Regions from separate parts of the Planococcus massiliensis genome, predicted to be linked through region 2. Evidence: riboswitches for the same ligand, from Rfam matches in the RefSeq annotation. Region 2 holds a riboswitch; each other region holds the start of a gene.
The links. Region 2 has a riboswitch for S-adenosylmethionine ahead of BN1080_RS05255 (aminotransferase class I/II-fold pyridoxal phosphate-dependent enzyme). Riboswitches for the same ligand answer to the same signal wherever they lie in the genome.

Region 1: it holds a riboswitch for S-adenosylmethionine, as region 2 does, so the genes downstream of both, BN1080_RS14200 (bifunctional homocysteine S-methyltransferase/methylenetetrahydrofolate reductase) here and BN1080_RS05255 (aminotransferase class I/II-fold pyridoxal phosphate-dependent enzyme) in region 2, are expected to answer to the same signal.
Region 3: it holds a riboswitch for S-adenosylmethionine, as region 2 does, so the genes downstream of both, metK (methionine adenosyltransferase) here and BN1080_RS05255 (aminotransferase class I/II-fold pyridoxal phosphate-dependent enzyme) in region 2, are expected to answer to the same signal.
Region 4: it holds a riboswitch for S-adenosylmethionine, as region 2 does, so the genes downstream of both, ssuE (NADPH-dependent FMN reductase) here and BN1080_RS05255 (aminotransferase class I/II-fold pyridoxal phosphate-dependent enzyme) in region 2, are expected to answer to the same signal.

The regions. Positions count from the first base shown of each region.
Region 1 covers NZ_CCXS01000001.1:2,864,405-2,869,277, forward strand. Annotated here, with positions in the region: gene BN1080_RS14200 (bifunctional homocysteine S-methyltransferase/methylenetetrahydrofolate reductase) at 1-1,374, opposite strand, end outside; SAM riboswitch class I at 1,447-1,551, opposite strand; gene BN1080_RS14205 (hypothetical protein) at 1,740-2,165, shown strand; gene BN1080_RS14210 (YehS family protein) at 2,359-2,877, opposite strand; gene BN1080_RS14215 (hypothetical protein) at 3,040-3,258, opposite strand; gene BN1080_RS17275 (hypothetical protein) at 3,385-3,522, opposite strand; gene BN1080_RS14225 (aquaporin) at 3,856-4,620, opposite strand; gene BN1080_RS14230 (excalibur calcium-binding domain-containing protein) at 4,858-4,873, shown strand, end outside.
Region 2 covers NZ_CCXS01000001.1:1,091,825-1,096,697, reverse strand. Annotated here, with positions in the region: gene BN1080_RS05280 (LLM class flavin-dependent oxidoreductase) at 1-367, opposite strand, end outside; gene BN1080_RS05275 (STAS domain-containing protein) at 681-1,454, opposite strand; gene BN1080_RS05270 (cobalamin B12-binding domain-containing protein) at 1,432-2,085, opposite strand; gene BN1080_RS05265 (hypothetical protein) at 2,090-2,461, opposite strand; gene BN1080_RS05260 (antibiotic biosynthesis monooxygenase family protein) at 2,458-2,763, opposite strand; SAM riboswitch class I at 2,973-3,078, shown strand; gene BN1080_RS05255 (aminotransferase class I/II-fold pyridoxal phosphate-dependent enzyme) at 3,183-4,358, shown strand; gene BN1080_RS05250 (NADP-dependent malic enzyme) at 4,428-4,873, opposite strand, start outside.
Region 3 covers NZ_CCXS01000001.1:2,215,954-2,220,826, reverse strand. Annotated here, with positions in the region: gene BN1080_RS10965 (NUDIX domain-containing protein) at 1-129, shown strand, start outside; gene BN1080_RS10960 (alpha/beta hydrolase family protein) at 110-892, shown strand; gene pckA (phosphoenolpyruvate carboxykinase (ATP)) at 962-2,554, opposite strand; SAM riboswitch class I at 2,792-2,905, shown strand; gene metK (methionine adenosyltransferase) at 3,106-4,302, shown strand; gene BN1080_RS10945 (gamma carbonic anhydrase) at 4,350-4,859, opposite strand.
Region 4 covers NZ_CCXS01000001.1:622,212-627,084, reverse strand. Annotated here, with positions in the region: gene BN1080_RS03150 (LLM class flavin-dependent oxidoreductase) at 50-1,432, opposite strand; gene ssuE (NADPH-dependent FMN reductase) at 1,464-2,009, opposite strand; SAM riboswitch class I at 2,109-2,217, opposite strand; gene BN1080_RS03140 (DedA family protein) at 2,259-2,849, opposite strand; gene BN1080_RS03135 (MGDG synthase family glycosyltransferase) at 2,870-3,982, opposite strand; gene BN1080_RS03130 (hypothetical protein) at 3,984-4,553, opposite strand; gene BN1080_RS03125 (hypothetical protein) at 4,737-4,873, opposite strand, start outside.

The DNA of each region.
Region 1 (4,873 bases), 1.8 Mb from region 2:
TTTCTTTTGCAGTGGCTTTCCTGAAAAAGAAATTCCATCGTTGAGCTTTTTGATCAATTGAATCAATTCCAGGCTGGAAACATCATAGACACTTGTCGCTCCTGGGAAATCCCCGACCTTCGTCGGGTCTCCTGTTATTGCCAGGATATCACGGATGCCCAGTGCATCCAATCCCATCAAATGCGATTGCAGTCCGATCAAATTCCGGTCGCGGCACGTAATGTGTGCAAGCGGCCGAATCTGTTCCTGATGCTTCAAGATCGAACCCATCGCAAGGTTGCTGACCCGCGGCGATGCCAGTGAATTATCCGCCATGGTGACAGCGTCGACGCCCGCTGCATTCAACGCTTTTGAGCCTTCCAAAAACTTTGTCGTGTCGAGATGCTTCGGCGTATCGAGCTCTACGATGATCGTCCGTTCCGTCTTCGCTTTTTCATGGAGCGGCACTTCATTGGATAATTCCGCTTCCCGGATGACAATCGGCTTTTTCGTTTCCACTTCTTTTACCGTAATCGGCTCCAAATGGCCAATCTGCTTTTTCAACGCTTCAATATGCTTCGGTGTCGTGCCGCAGCAGCCGCCGATCAAGCGCGCCCCTTCTTCTCTTAAGAGCAAACCGGCGCGTCCGAAATAATCGGCTTCCGATTCGTAGACGACGCGGCCATTCTCCAAATCCAATAAACTCGCATTCGGGTAAGCCGAAAGAAAAGCTTTTTTCGGCAATTCCACTCCTTCAAGGGCCTGAATGGTATGGTGAGGGCCTAAGCGGCAATTCACGCCGACAATATCGGCGCCCAGACCTTCGAGTTGATGGAGGGCCTCATTCAGCGCCATGCCGTTCTGCAGAATTCCCGGTTCATGCATCGATACTTGCGCAATCAGCGGAACATCTGTCCGTTTCCGCAAATGCGTAACGGTCGCTGCCAATTCTTCAAAGTCATAATACGTCTCAAGCAATAGCGCATCCGGATTCCCGGCAAGCAAATAACCGGATTGCTGGTCCACCATCGCGATGATTTCATCGAGCGCTGCATCGCTCCGCCGAATGCCCCGGATGCCGCCAATCGTCCCGAAGACAAATTGGCCGCCTGGTGCAGCCGCCCGTTTCGCAATTTCAATCGCCGCTTCGTTGATTTCCTTCACTTGATGTTCCAGCCCGTAGCGCGCAAGCTTCAATGCGTTGCCGCCGTAAGTGTTCGTCTGAATGATATCCGCACCTGCCTGGATGTATTCTTCGTGGATCTTTTCAATAATGTCCGGCCGCTGCAAATTCAATTCCTCGTTGCAGTATTCGATCCCGTATGAATACAAAAGCGTTCCCATTGCCCCGTCTGCCGTCAGAATCCTCGTTTTTAATTCCTCTAATAATCCCATATTCTCTGCCTCCTATATATAGAAAAAAAGCCCTCCATGAAAAAGAAGGCTTTATGAGTTCACACTCGTTCCTTTTCATCTCTCAGGCAATCGCTTGCCTGCTGGATTTAGCACCTGACCTTTCGGCTGGTTGCTGAAGCGTCATAGGGCCAGTCCCTCGACTTCTCTCGATAAGAATTCACGTTATTCAATTTTGGCTTTTTATAAGGGTAACTGGTTCAGGATGGAAAATCAAGGCGCTTTGACAGAAATAAACGAACTTTCTGTTAAGAAAGACATTTACCGTCCCGGTTTCTCTCCGTTCCCCTTTTCGCACATTTCCGCTATCATGGGAATCAATCACCGCTTTTAGGAGGAATTTCTGAATGTCTGAAAAATACCTGCTTGACGTCAACGATCCGCGCAATTATTTCGTGTTGCTCGAGAACCGCCTCTTTCCTTCGATTGCTAAAGATCCAAACGCCTTAGTGGAAGGCGCCGAACAGCAAATGGCGAAAAGTGCTGGCCCGCTTGCCATCTATGAACGCGTCGGCGTGCTCACTGCTGACATCGACTACACCATTCCGTCGAGTTTTCATCCGGCAAGCGAAACCCGTTACCAAAATTTCCTGTTCCGCTATACCGACAACTCTGTGGCGTTCATCGAATCTGAAGAAACGCTTTCCTACCCGACGACGGAAGCGCTTTTTGCAGCCGGCAACGACTTGCTGAAACAGAAAAAAGCAGCGTCGCCAAAAGAAGATTTTATGGTGCTCAGCGCCAAACTGCTCGCCACCTATCCGTGGCAATAAAAACTGGACAGCAACAGGCTGTCCAGTTTTTTTGCTTTCGAGCGGGAAGCCATTTTCGTTTATGCCCAACTTTTTCTGAAATACGCTCGACTTTCGTTCGAATACTCCCAACTTCACCCCGAATACTCCCAACTCTCCAATTCCCATCCTCTAAATCAAAAATCCGCCTCCAATTAAAGAAGCGGACCACGAGTCATTTTCTATATTTGATTGCCAAGCCTTTTAGGAAATTGCGGGCATAGCGGTCGCCGCAGACGCTGTAATTCTTGTGGCCTTGCTTTCGCAAGATGCCGCTCATTTCGCTTTTCGACACGGTGACCCCAGCAAGTGCAAGCAATTCCAGCATATCTTCACTCGTCAGCTGCAAGGCGATTTTCACTTTCTTCAACAATAAGTTGTTTGCCGGTTCGTTGCTCATCGGCGGTGTGGCTGGCTGCCCCGGTTTCGGCTCCTGGCGTCCCCGCTTGAAGATGATCAACCCGTTCAAGAAAGATTCCAGCATCCGGTTGTCAACGCGAATATGGTCTTCGTTTTCCGGTGCATCCCAGACGCTGTCCATGTCATCGTCTTCGCTTTCCGGCGTCTTCGTCAACACTTTCAGTACATCCTCTTTCGACAGCTCAATGCCGCCTTCCTTGAAAATCTTTACCATATCATTATTTTTAATATCAAGTGCGTAGCGCAGCCTAATCAGAATATCGTTATTGTCCATCAGTCACCCTCCATTGTCCGTTCTCATTCATCTAAGAAAGCAATTGGCACCCTTCACTTGACTCGCGCGTCGCCGCAACGGATACCGTGAGTTCGCTTTTCTATTCCTTACTTTATCAAAAACCAAAACGCCTTTTCCAGTATTGGAAAAGGCGCCTCTTTTTTATGCTTCGCCGCGCGGCGCTTTCGGCGGTTGGCACGTATCGCATTTGCGCTGATTGCTTTTGTTGAACTTCGTAAAAGTTTTTTCAAAGTTATTGCCGCAAGAACATTTGAACAGCAGCTTCTGTGAAAATCCGTGGTATTCCGTTGACAGCAATTTGCTGTCCGAGTTCTTCTCTGTAAATTCTCTTATTTTATCGATTGTCCATCGTTTGTTCATTTTGTACACCTCTATTGTTTATTTGCAGGCGGAAGGCTCTGCTTCCGTTGAATGTTCAGTTCATCCTAAGTGTCTTATTATAACACGGCTTGGCCCGCAATAAGAACAATAAATGATGGTGTGCGTTTACGATTTTGCCATCACCTGGCTGCTTCCCGCTTTTCTTTCCACGTACTTCCCTTTCGCATAGCCGGAAAAGAACGTCATGAAGACCATTCCGACGACCAGCATGGTGATGCTGCCGCCTAAGTATGCCGAATCCATTTTAAAGAGCACCGCATTTCGGAACCACGACTGGAACGGCAAACCGAAGCCTAACAGGACGGCAAAAAACGCGACTTTTACTTTCCAGTTCTTGCCCTTCCTTCTTGATCGAATTATTTACAAACAATCGCAAGAACGCTAGCGCCATCCCGATCCCCCAGAAAATCAACAAATACATTTTAATGTCTTCATTCATGGCAAACGCTTTTCCAAGCATGCAGACCGCAATTACAAAAGCTATAATCATTGCTATATGAGATTTCTTCATTTTCCTTGCAATTTGTAGCTTAAGTGAAAAAGACTGTTCCCTTCACCGGAGAACAGTCTTTCTGTTTATTTCCGGCTTCTGTCAGGCCGTGTGTTTTTTCCTTCAATTCCCGGATCGCCGGCGACTTCCAGGCCCGTTTCTTCTTTTACGTAAAAGAATGTTTTAAATACCAAAGCCGCAAGAGCTGCTCCGACCAGCGGCGCGACGAGGAATAGCCACACTTGAGCCAAGGCATCGCTTCCGGCAAAAACCGCAGGCGCCAGGCTTCTTGCCGGATTGACGGATGTGCCGGTCAATGGAATGCCGATGATGTGGACCAGCGTCAAGGTCAACCCGATGACGATTCCGCCCATATGCGAAGTCGCTTTGCTGGAAGTCACACCGAGTATCGCCAGAACAAAGATGAACGTAAGAACGATTTCCACGCCAAAAGCGCCGAGCCCATTCAGCCCGACCGCACTCAAATCCCCGTAGCCATTTGCCCCATACCCTTCAAGGCTGGTCGAATTGGCAGCCACAAATGCGAGAAATGTACTTCCTGCAAAGGCGCCGACGATTTGTGCAACCACATAACCGCCAAACTCTTTAGCAGTCAAATTTCCCGACATCCAGACAGCCAGTGAAACCGCCGGATTCACATGACATCCGGAAATATGCCCGATTGCGTAAGCCGCTGCCACAATCGACAATCCGAACGCAAAAGCAATGGCTAAAACTCCCAAAAACCCGCTGTCCGTCCCTCCCGAATACCCGCCTAAAACCACAGCCGCCCCTGTTCCAAGAAACACCAAGATAAACGTACCAATGAATTCTGCTAAATACTTCTTCATCTCTAGCTCCCCTAACTTTGTTAGATTTTTACTAAAGGAAAATCAATTAATTATCAGAAATTTTTGATTATTATAGCATGGATTTTTCCTGAATCCATCCATATTCTTCGTACCTATCGAAAATTTTCCGAGCGTCTTTTAAAATACTACCTACTACTCTAAGAATTATTATTTATTTAATATTTTTATTCTTTTTCAATCATTAATGGTTTATCATGTAAAAAAAGGGGGATTAAATTGGAATTTTTATTAG
Region 2 (4,873 bases):
TTGCTTGGTCGCTGCCTGGTGCCCGGCCAAGTCCAAGGTCGATGCGCCCGGGATAAATCGTCTCGAGCGTTCCAAATTGTTCAGCGATGACGAGCGGAGAATGATTGGGCAGCATTACGCCGCCTGATCCCACTCGGATCGTATTTGTATGGCCAGCAATATGGCCAATTAATAAAGACGTAGCCGAACTGCCGATTCCCGGCATATTGTGATGCTCAGCAAGCCAGTAGCGGTTAAAGCCCCATTTCTCTACATGCTGGGCAAGTTCCACACTATTCGCAAAAGACTCAGCCGTCTCGCTGCCTTCATTGATTGGCGCTAAATCCAAAACGGATAAGGGAATATTTTCAAATTTCTTTTGATTCATCTGATTTTCACTCCTTGTCCCTCATATTGTAGCGACTTTACGAGATAAAGGCATGCAATCAGCTCATACACGAAGCACAAAGTGATGCAGGAGCAATATATGTTTTAGACGGACCGCGAGGAGGCTGTTGCCGCCGCAGCGGGCTGGCTTATAGCCGAGAAGCTGGCTCTTGCAGCTGGACATAGAAAAGCGGAAGCGGCCGGGTTGGCTTATGATCCCGAGTGGCTGGCGCTGGAGTCTGGACATAGAAAAGCGGAAGCGGCTCGCTATACAAATCCACCTAAATAAAAAAAGCCAACTCGAGATTTTCGAGTCAGCTTTTGCTGGTTTCTGGACGCAAGGCAATGACTTCCTGCAGCGAAGAAGCAAATTTTACATACATTAGCGATTGGAGATGGTGCAGCTTTTTTGCATGGCTCGGCTTTACGCCACAAATAATGCTTTCTGTTCCCATGACGGAGATTGTCTGTAGAAGGGATTCTAAGCTGGTCAATCCTTGGCTTGTAATTTTCGTTATAGCCGTAAAATCCATAATGGTCGTTTCCGCATTCACTTGATAAATATTTTCCAGCAGGCGGGCACTCACGGCTTCCACTTTTTCTCTGGATAATTCTCCAAATACCGGAATCAGCAGCCGCATGCTATCCAATTGGATGCATGGGGCTGACAATTCCTGGACTTGCTGCAGCAAATCAGCTGTCCGCTCTTTTTCCAGGAATAAATCATAATCGGTTTCATTCAGCCGGGAACGAAGCTGGGCGAGCTGCTGAACGATGCCTGCCAGTTCATCATCTTTCGGAACAAGGATGACGGATAAGCTAAATTGGCTGTCCCATTTAGCAAAAACATCGGCCAAAATCAGCTTGCTTGGCTGCGCAATTACATTCAGCTCAAACTTTTCAACTGCCATTCCAGAAGCCAGCATCTTCCTTGCCTTATTCGCACTTGCTTCATCGACAATTTCCAAGAATGACGAAACCTTGCCGAATAGGCGCAGCGCTTCTTCGGAACAATTGACTACTGAAAGCTTTTCATTTAACCGAAAAGCCGGGAGCGGCAAGTCATCATATTGAAATTCTGTATTCATCGTCCGGCTCCTCTCCCGTTTTGATCCAGTGTTCCAGTTGCTCAAGGTCTTTCACTAAAATGGCGCCTTCCTCAATCAGGATGCGGCTGCTTTCAAAGGCAGCGGCCCGCCCTCCGACGATGATTGCAGGAGCATGCGCCAATTCTTTAAATTTATTTATATACGCTTTTAAAGTTGGCATGCGATAAACGAGCGCTGCCGATAAAGCGATGGCGTCCGGCTGCCACCGATTAGCAGCTTCCATTGCGTGGTCAAGCGGCATATTGGGCCCTAAATAATTGACGGACCAATCGTGTTCCCGAAAAAGGCTTGAGACCATTTTCAATCCGATGTAATGCTCTTCCCCTTCCGGTCCCAGCACCATAACTTTTCGTTTTGCAGCGTGTTCTTCTTCTCTGCGTTTATCTATGACCGAAACGACAAAATCACAAATAGCTGTCGCAAGGTGTTCGTCTGCCACTGAAATTGCATTGGTTTCCCATAACTCGCCAATATGGTACATGGCGGGCGTTAATAGCTGATCAAAAAGTTTTTTCCGATTATGGCTGTCGAGAAATTGCTGGACTTGCTTCAGCGCTTCCCGGTCATTGCCCTGCAAAAAAAGTTCTGCCAGTTCGGTTGGTTGAATCATCTGATCAACCTCCCTTCTTCAAATTGCTGCCTTTCAATAAATCATTTGCTTCTTGAAGGCATTGCTGCATAAATTCTTTTTCTTTCTGTTCAGCTTCTGCTTCAATGAAGCCTATAAGTCTCTCAAAGTTATCTATGATCAAATCGGCTCCGACATTCCGGCTCGTTAATACCTTTTCCAGCCATATCGTGTAATCCAAAAACACTTGTTTATCGTTTAAATCATACGCTGTTTCCAAATGGTCAAGATGATGCAGATTGTCTTTTTCCGTATGTTCAAATCCACGCTCACCGAAACGATCCCATAAAAATGGGTAGGCTTCATAGATTTGATTGGCTGTGCTTTTGGCGATTTGCTTCTTTAACGCTTGATTCATTCTGCTACCACCTCATACTGATGCACTTTCGGTACAATTCCGGCCAGCGCTTTGTCGGGGTAATGCTTTTCGAGATCATGGATTTCCTTGAATTCGCTGCTTCTTACCCATTCCATATAAGCCTCTTTCGAATGCCATTCCAGATGGACAGTCAGTTCATTGCGCTTCTTTGTATTCTGGATCAGCCGGAAAGAATGGAATCCCGGCGCTTTATCGACCCGTCTCGAACGTTTTCGGTAAATATCAATGAGGTCCTGAGTCTTCTCTTCAGGCACCACAACAGTGGACGTCACAATATACATCAGATTACCCCTTTGAATTAAAGTGTTGATATCCATTATAGCCTTTCGTCTTTCGAATTAAAAGGAATCCCCTATTTGCGGTTAAAGCATTAGGATATTAACGTTTCCCCTTTTTATTAAAAGAATATTTTAATAATTTTCCTTGCAGTTTCTGTCAAGATGGTTTAAGCTTGAAGACATCGCAGCATCCATAACTTCATATTATGTATTTCTTATCAAGAGAGACGGAGGGATTTGGCCCTTTGATGTCTCAGCAACCAGCCTGAAGAAGGCCACGGTGCTAATTCCAAAAGGCTTCGGCCTTAAAGATGAGAAGAACGCGTTCCTTATGAAACGGAGCTTTCTTCTTGCTGAAGAAAGCTCCATTTTTCGATTCACGAATAGGAGCCGTTCTTTACAACTAATAGGAGGTTTTTATGATGACCAACCACTTAGAGACTCGTTTTATCCATTCAACCGGCGTAGACAAAGAAACAGGGGCGGTCAATGTCCCTATTTATTTGTCTTCCACTTATCATCAGCCCAATATTGATGAGTTCGGACCATTCGACTACAGCCGATCCGGCAATCCGACGCGCCAAAAGTTAGAGGAAACCATTGCAAAACTTGAAAATGGCACCCGCGGGTTTGCCTTTTCTTCGGGCATGGCCGCCATCTCCTCTGCTTTCATGCTCCTATCTGCGGGAGACCACGTCCTTGTTTCGGAAGACGTTTACGGCGGAACTTACCGTTTCGTCACAGAAGTCCTGAACAAATTCAATATCGACTACACATTTGTCAATATGACCGATCTCAGTGAGATGGCTTCGGCTATCCGCGAAAACACAAAGGTCATCTATATCGAAACGCCTTCAAACCCGGTGATGAACATCACCGATATTGAAATTGCGGCTAAACTTGCCAAAGCAAACGATTGTTTAACTTTTGTTGATAATACATTCATGACGCCTCTTTATCAAAACCCGCTTGATCTTGGAGCAGACATCGTTTTGCATAGTGCTACAAAATTCCTTTCTGGCCACAGCGACATCATTGCCGGGCTTGCCGTGACAAAGGATGAAGAACTCGGCAGCCGGCTCGCTTTTATCCAGAACACATTCGGTTCGATTTTAGGGGCGCAAGATTCCTATTCACTCCTTCAAGGCATCAAAACACTTGGAGCCCGTATGAAACAGTCTTCCGCATCAGCCCGCATCATTGCTGATTATTTGCATAGCCACCCCGTTGTTGAAGAAGTCTATTATCCAGGATTCCGATTCCATCCAGGGAATCCGATTCATGAGCGACAAGCACGTGGGGCTGGCGCGGTTTTGTCTTTGCGGCTTGCCGATAAAGCGGCTGCTAAAGTTTTTGTCGATAGTTTGCAAATCCCGGTTTTCGCGGTATCGCTCGGAGCCGTTGAAACGATTCTGTCGTATCCAGCCACCATGTCTCATGCCGCTATGCCCCAAAAACAGCGTGAGCAGCGCGGCATTACCGACGGCTTGCTGCGATTGTCCGTTGGGTTGGAATATACGGATGACTTGCTTGAAGATCTCGAGCAAGCATTGAAAAAAGTCCATCAAACCAGTCCACAAGCCATATTCTCTAAATAAATGCTGCCCAAATCAAAAAAGCCGTCCATCTTCTAAAAGGTGAACGGCTTTCTTCTATATTATATATGGTTACTCTTTTACGATAACCGCTGTGAAGTCATCAGCACTTTCAGCATCAAGATTCGGACAAGTGGAATAGTTTGCTACCCCTGTTTCAATTGCCGCCTGGGCTACCGCTTTGGCAACTGCTTCAGCCACGCGCAGATCGAAGGGAGCCGGAATGACATAGTCCTCCCGGAGTTCATGCTCTCCAATCAAATCGGCTATAGCTTCCACTGCAGCGATTTTCATTGCATCATTGATTCCACTGGCTTGCACGTCCAGCGCTCCTCTGAATATGCCCGGAAAAGCTAATACATTATTCACTTGGTTCGGAAAATCTGAACGCCCCGTGCCGATTACTTTGGCTCCTGCCCGCTTAGCTTCATGGGGCAAGATTTCCGGGTTTGGATTGGCCATTGCAAAAATGATGGGATCTTCTGCCATCTCCCTCACCATTTCTTCGGTTAACGCGC
Region 3 (4,873 bases), 1.1 Mb from region 2:
TTGGAGACAAAAGGCGCCGTATTGAAAGAGACATTAGAGGACACAGGAAATTTCAGTTTCCTTATGAAAGATCCTGGAATGCTGAAAATTATGGAGAAGGTGAAAGCGCTTGGAAAATGGGAAGATTGAATCGGCGAAACGTTATCCTTCGCCTAATCCGCAAGTCAAGTTGACGGAAATCGTTTATTGGTCGGAAGGCCTTAAAGTAAAAGGGCTGCTCGCTGAACCGGTGAATAGGGAAAGCACGAGCGGCATCCTGTATTTAAGGGGCGGCATCCAATCGATCGGTATGGTGCGCCCGGCTCGTATTGCGCAATTTGCGTCATACGGATTTACCGTGTTTGCGCCTTATTACCGTGGGAACCGCGGCGGAGAAGGGCGCGACGAATTTGCAGGGGCAGACCGCTGGGATGCGGTCCATGCCGTGGAGGTGCTCAAGCAGAAATGTCCAGGGCCGGTCCATCTATTGGCATTTTCACGCGGCGGCATCATGGCGCTTTGGACAGCTGTCTTGCGGGATGATATTGCTTCTGTGGTGACTTGGGCAGGCGTGACGGATACCGTGCTCACATATAAAGAGCGCCCGGATATGCGCCGCATGATGAAACGCTTGTACGGCGGTACCCCAAACACAGCCTTGACTGCGTTTGAAGAACGGAATCCATTGCTTCGGATTGAAGAAGCACATATGCCATTCTTAATCATTCACGGGCTGCAAGATGAAAATGTTTTTCCTGCGCAGGCCTATTTATTGGAAGAAGCGTTGAAGATGAATGATCAACCGCATGAAACCTGGTATTTCCCGGAATACACGCATTTCTTCCCGCCGGCAGCGAACCGCAAAGTGGCAAAGGCATTGACTATATGGATGAAAGAGCAGGAAAAAAGTTGACCGATTGGAACCAGGAAATAAAAAAGAAGCTCTCCATATTAACTGGAGAGCTTCTTTCCGTTTTTTTGCTTATGACAGTGGAGCCGGTCCGCCAAGTTGGCTGATCGCTGGATCAACTGTGCCGAACTTTTTGAAGTTTTCTTGGAACTTAGATGAAAGTTCTTTTGCTTTTTGATCGTATGCTTCTTTGTCTGCCCATGCATGGCGCGGATTTAACACTTCAGTCGGAACTCCTGGAATTTCTTTTGGAATTTCCAAGCCGAAAATTGCTTCTTTTTCGGTTTCAATGTTGTGCAATTCGCCTTTCATGGCTGCACGCACCATCGTCCGTGTGTAAGAAAGCTTCATGCGGTTTCCGACGCCGTATTCGCCGCCAGTCCAGCCTGTATTCACTAGGAAAACATCGACATTGTGATCGTCGATTTTCTCACCCAGCATTTCAGCATACACCGTTGCGTGAAGCGGAAGGAATGGTGAACCGAAGCATGTTGAGAATGTTGCTTCAGGTGCCGTGATTCCGCGTTCTGTACCGGCAAGCTTCGATGTATAGCCGCTTAGGAAATGGTACATCGCCTGTTCTTTTGATAGTTTGCTGATCGGAGGCAAGACGCCAAATGCATCCGCCGTCAAGAACACGATCGTTTTAGGGTGTCCGCCTACAGACGGGTCTACAATATTATCGATTGCTTGAATCGGATAAGCTGCTCGTGTATTCTCAGTTAGGGAACCATTGTCATAATCAGGGATGCGCGTTTCCGGATCCACTACAACATTTTCAAGAACCGATCCGAAACGAATCGCGTCATAAATCTGCGGTTCGTTTTCACGCGATAAATTGATGGTCTTCGCATAGCAGCCGCCTTCGATATTGAAAACGCCGTTATCCGACCAGCCGTGCTCGTCGTCGCCGATCAATTTGCGGTCGCCGTCTGCGGATAAAGTCGTTTTTCCTGTACCAGACAATCCGAAGAATAACGTAACATCGCCGTCTTTGCCAACGTTCGCTGAGCAGTGCATAGGAAGAATGCCTTTTTCCGGCAAGATATGGTTCATAATCGAGAAGATGGATTTTTTCATTTCGCCTGCGTATTCTGTTCCGCCGATCAAAATGATTTTCTTTTCCATCGAAACGATGATGAACGTTTCAGAATCTGTTCCATCAACCGCAGGATCCGCATGGAATGTCGGTGCATAGACAACCGTAAATTCCGCTTCGTGCGCAGCCAGCTCTTCTTTTGTCGGGCGAATGAATAGTTGATGCGCAAACAGATTGTGCCACGCGTATTCATTGATGGTTTGGATCGCCAAGCGTGATTCGTGGTCTGCGCCGGCAAAGCCTTTAAATACATATAACGCATCTTTTTGCTTCAAATGGTCGATGACTTTCGCATACAAATTCTCGAAAATCTCAGAAGAAATCGGGCGATTGACATTGCCCCAGTCTATTTTGTCTCTCGAAATCGCTTCATCAACGATGTACTTATCTTTTGGCGAGCGGCCTGTATATTTGCCGGTTTCAGCTGCTACAGCGCCTTCTCGAGTCAATACCGCTTCCCCACGGGATGTTGCAGCTTCCACTAATTGTGGAACTGATAATTGGACGTGCACGTTTTGGCCATTTAAAAGATCCTTTAGGTTGTTTTTAATATTCACTGGATTCATTTATATGTACCTTCCTTTTCGGTTATTCCCATTGCGAATGGGGAGGATGTATATTCGAAGATTAGTATAACACATTGTATTAAATAGTCTATACTAATAACGGGTGGAATCGAAAAAAACGAAAATAATGTGCTTTTTGAAGGCCAATAAACCTATAATATCTTTTATTCAAACGGATGGTCATTAAAACGTTGACATCGCTTTGCACATTCCGTATGATGAAAAATTGAACGGATACTCTTATTCCGAGCTGGTGGAGGGGTCAGGCCCAATGAAACCCGGCAACCTGCTGCGATTTGCAGCGATGGTGCCAAACCTGTAGCAAGGCTTTTAGGCCTTGGATGATAAGAGTGAAAGGTGCTGCTGATGATTTCTCCTTTCCTCATGCAAATGATGGAAGGGATTTTTTTATGAAATTTTGCCCTTAATCCTCGTGTGCAAGAGCCACAACGGCTTAAAGTTCAATCCCTTTTGGGAACGGACTTGACATGGGAAACGAGTACCGTATCAATTTCGAGAGCAATCTCGCAGGATCTAAGGAGGAACACATTTTGACAAACCGTCGATTATTCACGTCAGAATCAGTAACAGAAGGGCATCCGGATAAAATTTGCGATCAGATTTCAGACGCCATTTTGGATGCCATTTTATCAGAAGACCCAAATGCACGCGTTGCATGCGAAACAACCGTAACGACTGGACTCGTTTTAGTCGCAGGAGAAATCACGACTTCTACGTATGTTGACATTCCGAAAGTCGTTCGTGAAACCGTTCGCGAAATTGGCTATACCCGTGCAAAATACGGATTCGATTCTGAAACAAGTGCCGTTTTGACAGCGATTGACGAACAATCACCGGACATTGCTGCCGGAGTCAATGTAGCGCTTGAATCGCGTGAAGGCCAAATGACAGATAAAGAAATGGACGATATCGGAGCAGGGGACCAAGGCTTAATGTTCGGCTATGCAACAAACGAAACCGAAGAATTCATGCCGCTTCCGATTGCTTTGGCGCATAAATTGGCGCGCCGCCTTGCAGAAGTGCGGAAAGAAGAAATTCTTCCTTACTTGCGCCCGGATGGGAAAACGCAAGTAACGATCGAATACGATGAAAACAATAAACCATTGCGTGTAGATACGATTGTCATTTCGACGCAGCATCACCCAGAAGTGACGCTTGAGCAAATCCAGCGCAATCTTAAAGAATATGTCATCAACGAAGTGGTTCCTGCACACTTGATCGATGAAGAAACAAAATACTTCATTAACCCGACTGGCCGTTTTGTTATCGGCGGACCACAAGGAGATGCCGGCCTTACAGGACGCAAAATCATCGTAGACACTTACGGTGGCTATGCACGCCACGGCGGCGGAGCTTTCTCCGGGAAAGACGCAACGAAAGTGGACCGTTCGGCAGCTTATGCCGCTCGCTATGTAGCGAAAAACATTGTCGCAGCCGGCCTTGCTGAACGCTGTGAAGTGCAGCTTGCTTACGCAATCGGCGTCGCACATCCCGTATCAATTGCCGTTGATACATTTGGAACAGGCACAGTAGAAGAAAACAAATTGATTGAGCTTGTGCGCGGAAACTTTGATCTTCGCCCAGCAGGCATCATCAAAATGTTGGATCTTCGCCGTCCAATCTACAAACAAACGGCAGCTTATGGCCACTTCGGCCGCACGGATATCGACCTTCCGTGGGAGCGCACGGACAAAGCAGCTGCTTTGAAAGAGCAATCCGCCCAATAATAAAGAGAAAAGACGGCTGAGCGAATTTTGCTCAGCCGTCTTTTTTTCTATTGAAGCGATTTATAGTAAGCGCCTTTTTCAGCGTATTCGCGGACGATGCGCTGCATGTCTTCGATGTCTTCTTCGCGCAGCTCGCGCACCACTTTTGCCGGCCGCCCAAATGCCAGCATGCCAGGAGGGATGACTTTGCCTTGCGGAACAAGGCTGCCAGCGCCGATAAATGCACCTTCTCCCACTTCTGCTCCGTCTAGGATGATGGAACCCATTCCGATCAGTGCCCCTTTGCGGATTTTACAGCTATGCAAAGTCACTTGATGGCCGATGGTCACTTCGTCTTCCAAAATCAGCGGGTTCCCCGGGCTTTGGTGAAGCATGCACAGGTCCTGGATATTGGTTTTCTTGCCGATAATGGTAGGTGCGACATCGCCGCGGATGACGGTATTGAACCAAACCGATGAATCTTCACCGATTACAACATCGCCTGTAATCGTTGTATGGTCAGCGATAAAAGCCGAAGGATGAATAGATGGATGCTTGTCTTTGAATGGGTAAATCATGGAAAACCTCCAGT
Region 4 (4,873 bases), 470 kb from region 2:
TGGAGCATTGAAGGCTCTCCATGGCTTCCCTTAAATTTGCATAAGGTTTTTAACGAACTTCTGCTTTCTCCAAGGAAAACTTTTTTCCATGATGATGGGCAGGCAGCCGGTCCCCTTTGCCGAACAGGCGATCACGCAATGTGCTCCCTTCGTATTCAGCCCGCAATAAGCCCCGTTCACGCAAAATCGGCACCACCAATTCGATAAAATCTTCGAATGTTCCCGGTGTTATGGCGTAGGCAATATTAAAGCCGTCCACTCCGGCTTCTTCCACCCATTGCTCCAAAGTATCAGCGACCTGTTCAGGTGAACCCACCGTATATGCACTCATGCCGCCGATTCCCACAAATTCCTTGATGTCGTCTACTGTCCATTTCTTTTCCGCATCAATTCTTGTGAAGTTTTCCAACGCTGATTGGATAGAGTCATTCTCAATGTATTCCAAGGGCTGGTCAGGGGCATAGCTCGACAAGTCAATTCCCGTCCATCCGCCGAATAAAGCAAGCGCCCCTTCATGGCTGATATGTTTTTTGTACTCTTCGTATTTTGCCCATGCTGCTTCTTCCGTTTTTCCGACAATCGGCGTCAGCATCGTTAAGATCTTCACTTCTTCACGGGACCGGCCTGCACGTTCGATCTGCTCATGCAATTTATCCACTGACCGCTTTGCGGCTTGGATGGTCGGCGCCCCGATAAAGACGCATTCTGCATTCTGTCCGGCAAACTCCACTCCTTTTTTGGATGCCCCCGCCTGATACAGGACTGGCGTCCGCTGCGGGGAAGGTTCCGTTAAATGGGCGCCGGGCACTTTATAATATTTCCCTTCATGATTGATGTCATGGACTTTTTCCGGATCGGCGTAGATGCCATTCACTTTGTCCAAAACAACGGCGTCTTCTTCCCAGCTGCCTTCCCACAGCTTGTAGCAGACTTCCAAATATTCTGCCGCGATATCGTAGCGTTCATCGTGTTTCACTTGATCCTCCAGCCCGATATTGAGCGCAGCGCTTTTTAAATAGGAAGTGACGATGTTCCAGCCGACGCGGCCATTCGTCAAATGGTCCAATGTCGACATCCGGCGCGCAAATGTGTAAGGATGTTCGTGAGTCGTCGAAGCGGTAACGCCGAAGCCTAAATGTTTTGTCACGGCAGACATCAATGGCACGACTAACGCAGGATCGTTTACCGGAGACTGTGCACCTTGCCGCACTGCCGCATCGCGTGAGCCTTTATAAACATCGTAGGTTCCGAGTACATCTGCCAGAAAAATGGCGTCAAAACCGCCGCGTTCCAAAAGCTTTGCCAATTCAATCCAATATTCGCTCGTCTTATACGTATGAGAGCGATCTTCTGGATGTGTCCATAATCCTGGGGATTGATGGCCGGCACAATTCATGTCAAAAGCGTTCAAGTAAATCCGTTTTTTCGCCAATAGCTTCTCCTCCTCAAAAATCCTTTTCGTTTTAAGCGCTCGTGACAGGCTGTCTTTCAATAATCTCCAAGAAATAATCCAGCTGTTTTTTCAAACGCTGCTCCACTTGGGCTTCAATGATCGGCTCATGCGGATTCGTTTTATCAATTTGGCTGTCGACTAAGTAGATTCCTTTCAAATTTTGTCCCTTCAAGTTCGCAAGCAGCGGTTTTAATGTATATTCAAGCGCTAAAAGGTGAGCGGAACTGCCTCCCGTCATCAACGGCAAGACCGGAGTCGCTTGCAGAACATCCTGCGGCAAGAGATCAATCAATGCTTTTAGCACACCTGAATAGGCTGCTTTATAGACGGGTGATCCTACAATAACGCCCCGTGACTGGTGGATTAACGCGCTGATTTCATCGATAGCCGGACTATCGAAACGCCCTTCGAACAAATCGTCTTTCAGAACGTCTCTCACTGAAATATGGGTGACCGAAATTCCTTTCCTCTCCAATAACCCTCCTAAATGCTTTAATACTGTTTCAGATCTGGAGTCCTTTGAAGGGCTGCCTGATAAAATTACAACTTCACTCATCTGATTCTTCCTCTCTGATTAAAATTTTATTCAAAAATGAAAAATGGCCTCCTTTTCTCGATATCAAGAAAAGAAGGCCATTAAATCTAATAGGTCCTGTCCTTATCTCTCAAGAAAAAATCTTCTTGCTGGAGTTAGCACCTTTCTGACAATGTCAGAGGTTGCTGAAGCGTCAACGGGCCAGTCCCTCGGCTTCTCTGGATAAGTTTATTCGATTAATGCCTATCATAATACTAGGGATTAGGGGTGTCAAGCTTTAAATTTATTATTCTGACTCTTCGCTTTCAGATACAGCCAAATGCCCGCTGCTCCCAAGGCAGCAGCCAGATAGCCGTAAATGGGAATTGGACTGGCTGACATAAAAGATGTAAACGCCTCATAATTCCCGTTAAAATAATGCCCAATGCGGAGCATAGCAAAACACCACGGGTAAATGCCGATAAAAGTCAGCACCGCATATTTTCCAAGCGGAATTTTACTTATGCCAGCCAAATAGGAAATGTAGTTGCCGATGCCGAATGGCCGCGAAATCGCAATGCTCCATATGCCGTAGCGGCGAAACAAATCGGATGCTTTTTTTAACCCTTTATGGAATTTTCTCTGAAAGATGTTTTGGAATTTATTGCCCAGGAAATAGGGAATCAAACACGCCAGGTTGTACGAAGCTGCCAGTCCTGCCGACAACCAAGCGGTGGCCGGCAAGTCGTGATTCAATAATCCGCCATAAGCTATCACCAGCGCCACTCCAGGAAACGGCAAAGAAGATCCTTCCAAAAACATGACGCTGAATAATCCTTTCATCCCCAAACTTTCGAGAAAAGCCAGTATTCCTTCAATCATACCGCCCACTCTCCAGTCCTTTAATTGCCCACTAAAATCTTTTCGAGCTCCATGTAAATTTCATCCGAGTTCTTCAGGCTCAAAGAATTTTTATAAGCTTTAATGCGCTTCTGGAAACGCCCAATGGCTTCCTCATCCGCCAAAGTTTCGTCTAGAAAATCCATCAGCCTGCGTCCTTCAGGCACTGCAAACACCAGTTTTTCCTCCAGCAAGTAAGCCAGATTGATTTCCTCCTGGCCCGGAAGAGCCGCCGGAATAAAAATCGGCAACTCTTTCCGCAGCGCTTCGCTGACGGTGACGCCTCCCGGTTTTGTCACAAGAGCATCCGCTTTGCTGTACAGCTCATTCATCATTTCCTTTGAAGAAATGTAGGGGATCGCATGGATCGCCGGATGGTTTAAAGCGGTAATTTTCTGCTGAAGTTTTTTGTTGGTTCCGCATAGAACTTGAAAATTCCATTTTTCCTCGTTAACCTCTTCATCCAGCTGGTTCAAGACTTCGCTCAGTCCCGTGCTTCCTCCGGAAACTAAAACGGTTAGCCGTTTAGTGGAATGCCGCTCTTCCTGACGGCTGAACTTTTCACTTACCGGTATGCCTGTCACAAAAATACGGTTTTCCGGAATTCCATAGCGCTGGCATAACGCTCCTTTTATCGCTTCGTTTGGAGCAAAATGATATTCGATGCATTCTCTTCCCCATACATCATTCACAAAAAAATCCGTGTACACATTCAGGCAAGGGACTTTGCATTTTCCTTGTTTCTTCAACTTATTGATGAAAATCGACGGAAACCCATGTGTGCAAATGATTAAATCGGGTTTTTCCCTTTCTAAAATCTCGCTGACTTTTTTCATGAAAAGCCATTCATACGTTTTATGGCTCTTTTCTTTTGACGATTTATAGGCAAATTGCCGATAAATCCATGCATACGAATTGGGTGCTCTCCGTATCCAATTTAAGTAGGCCTTAACAGTTACCGATTCCACTTTTGCATTCCATTCGCTCAATAAATCCACCTTTTTGCATTGGACTTCCCCAGTATGGTCTCGGATGAATTCACTCATTGCTTCCGCCACTTGATGATGGCCGGAAGGCATACTGTTCAATAGCGGAAATATCAGTACTTTTTTCATGTTATAGAGCCTCCATCAACATAGTATTTTCCATTTTGCATGGCTGTTCAGAAACCAATGGCGGATAAGACGATAAGGGGCCACTATAAGCAAGCTGCAGAAAATCCGCACAGAAAATATCTCGCGGCATCATTAATCGGGAAGGCTTTTGCGAAATTTCGATTCTGCCTTGACGCAGCACTTCTGCTACAAATTGGGAGCAGAAAAACGAATTCTCGCCTCCGAACCCGCGTTTCACCACCACTCCAAACAATCCTGCCACATTGTATTTGTAGCGGTCGCGCTCCTGTTCCATGGCAAACACGAAGTTCTTCATCGCTTTGAGCCCCTTAGCATCAACCGGGCATTTGAAAATTGCACAATGTGCACGCTGAAATAGATGGTTGTGCATGTCCTCTTTTACAAAGCCGCCGTTAAAAGCATTGTCTGCATTTTTTCTGCCAAAGCTGTACACCTCTGTCAAATCAGAACTGAACGCTAACGATACGTGACTGTAAGGATGGCGTGTATACGCTTTGATCATTTTCGATAAAGGAGTTTTGGTATCCGTGAAAATAATATAGACATCCATTGCTTCATCTCCTCTTAAGCTGCCTGTCCCAGCAACGTTTAATAAGTTATTCTCAGTTTAGCCTCAGCAGAAAATAACAGCATCGGGCGCTGGACTTTTTCCTTGCAGGACTTGAGGCGTAGATAGATGTAAGCAATTCTGATTCATCCAAAGAAAAAAAGAGATGCATATCTGCATCTCTCTTCAGCCTTCCCATTGCACTTTGGTGGAATAAATCAATTTTTCTCCTATAAAAATCAAACATTGTGCTTCCAGGCACTTGATGCCGATGGAAACTTTAATATCTTCTGTTTCTCCGTCTTCATTTTTCAGCTTGCCGA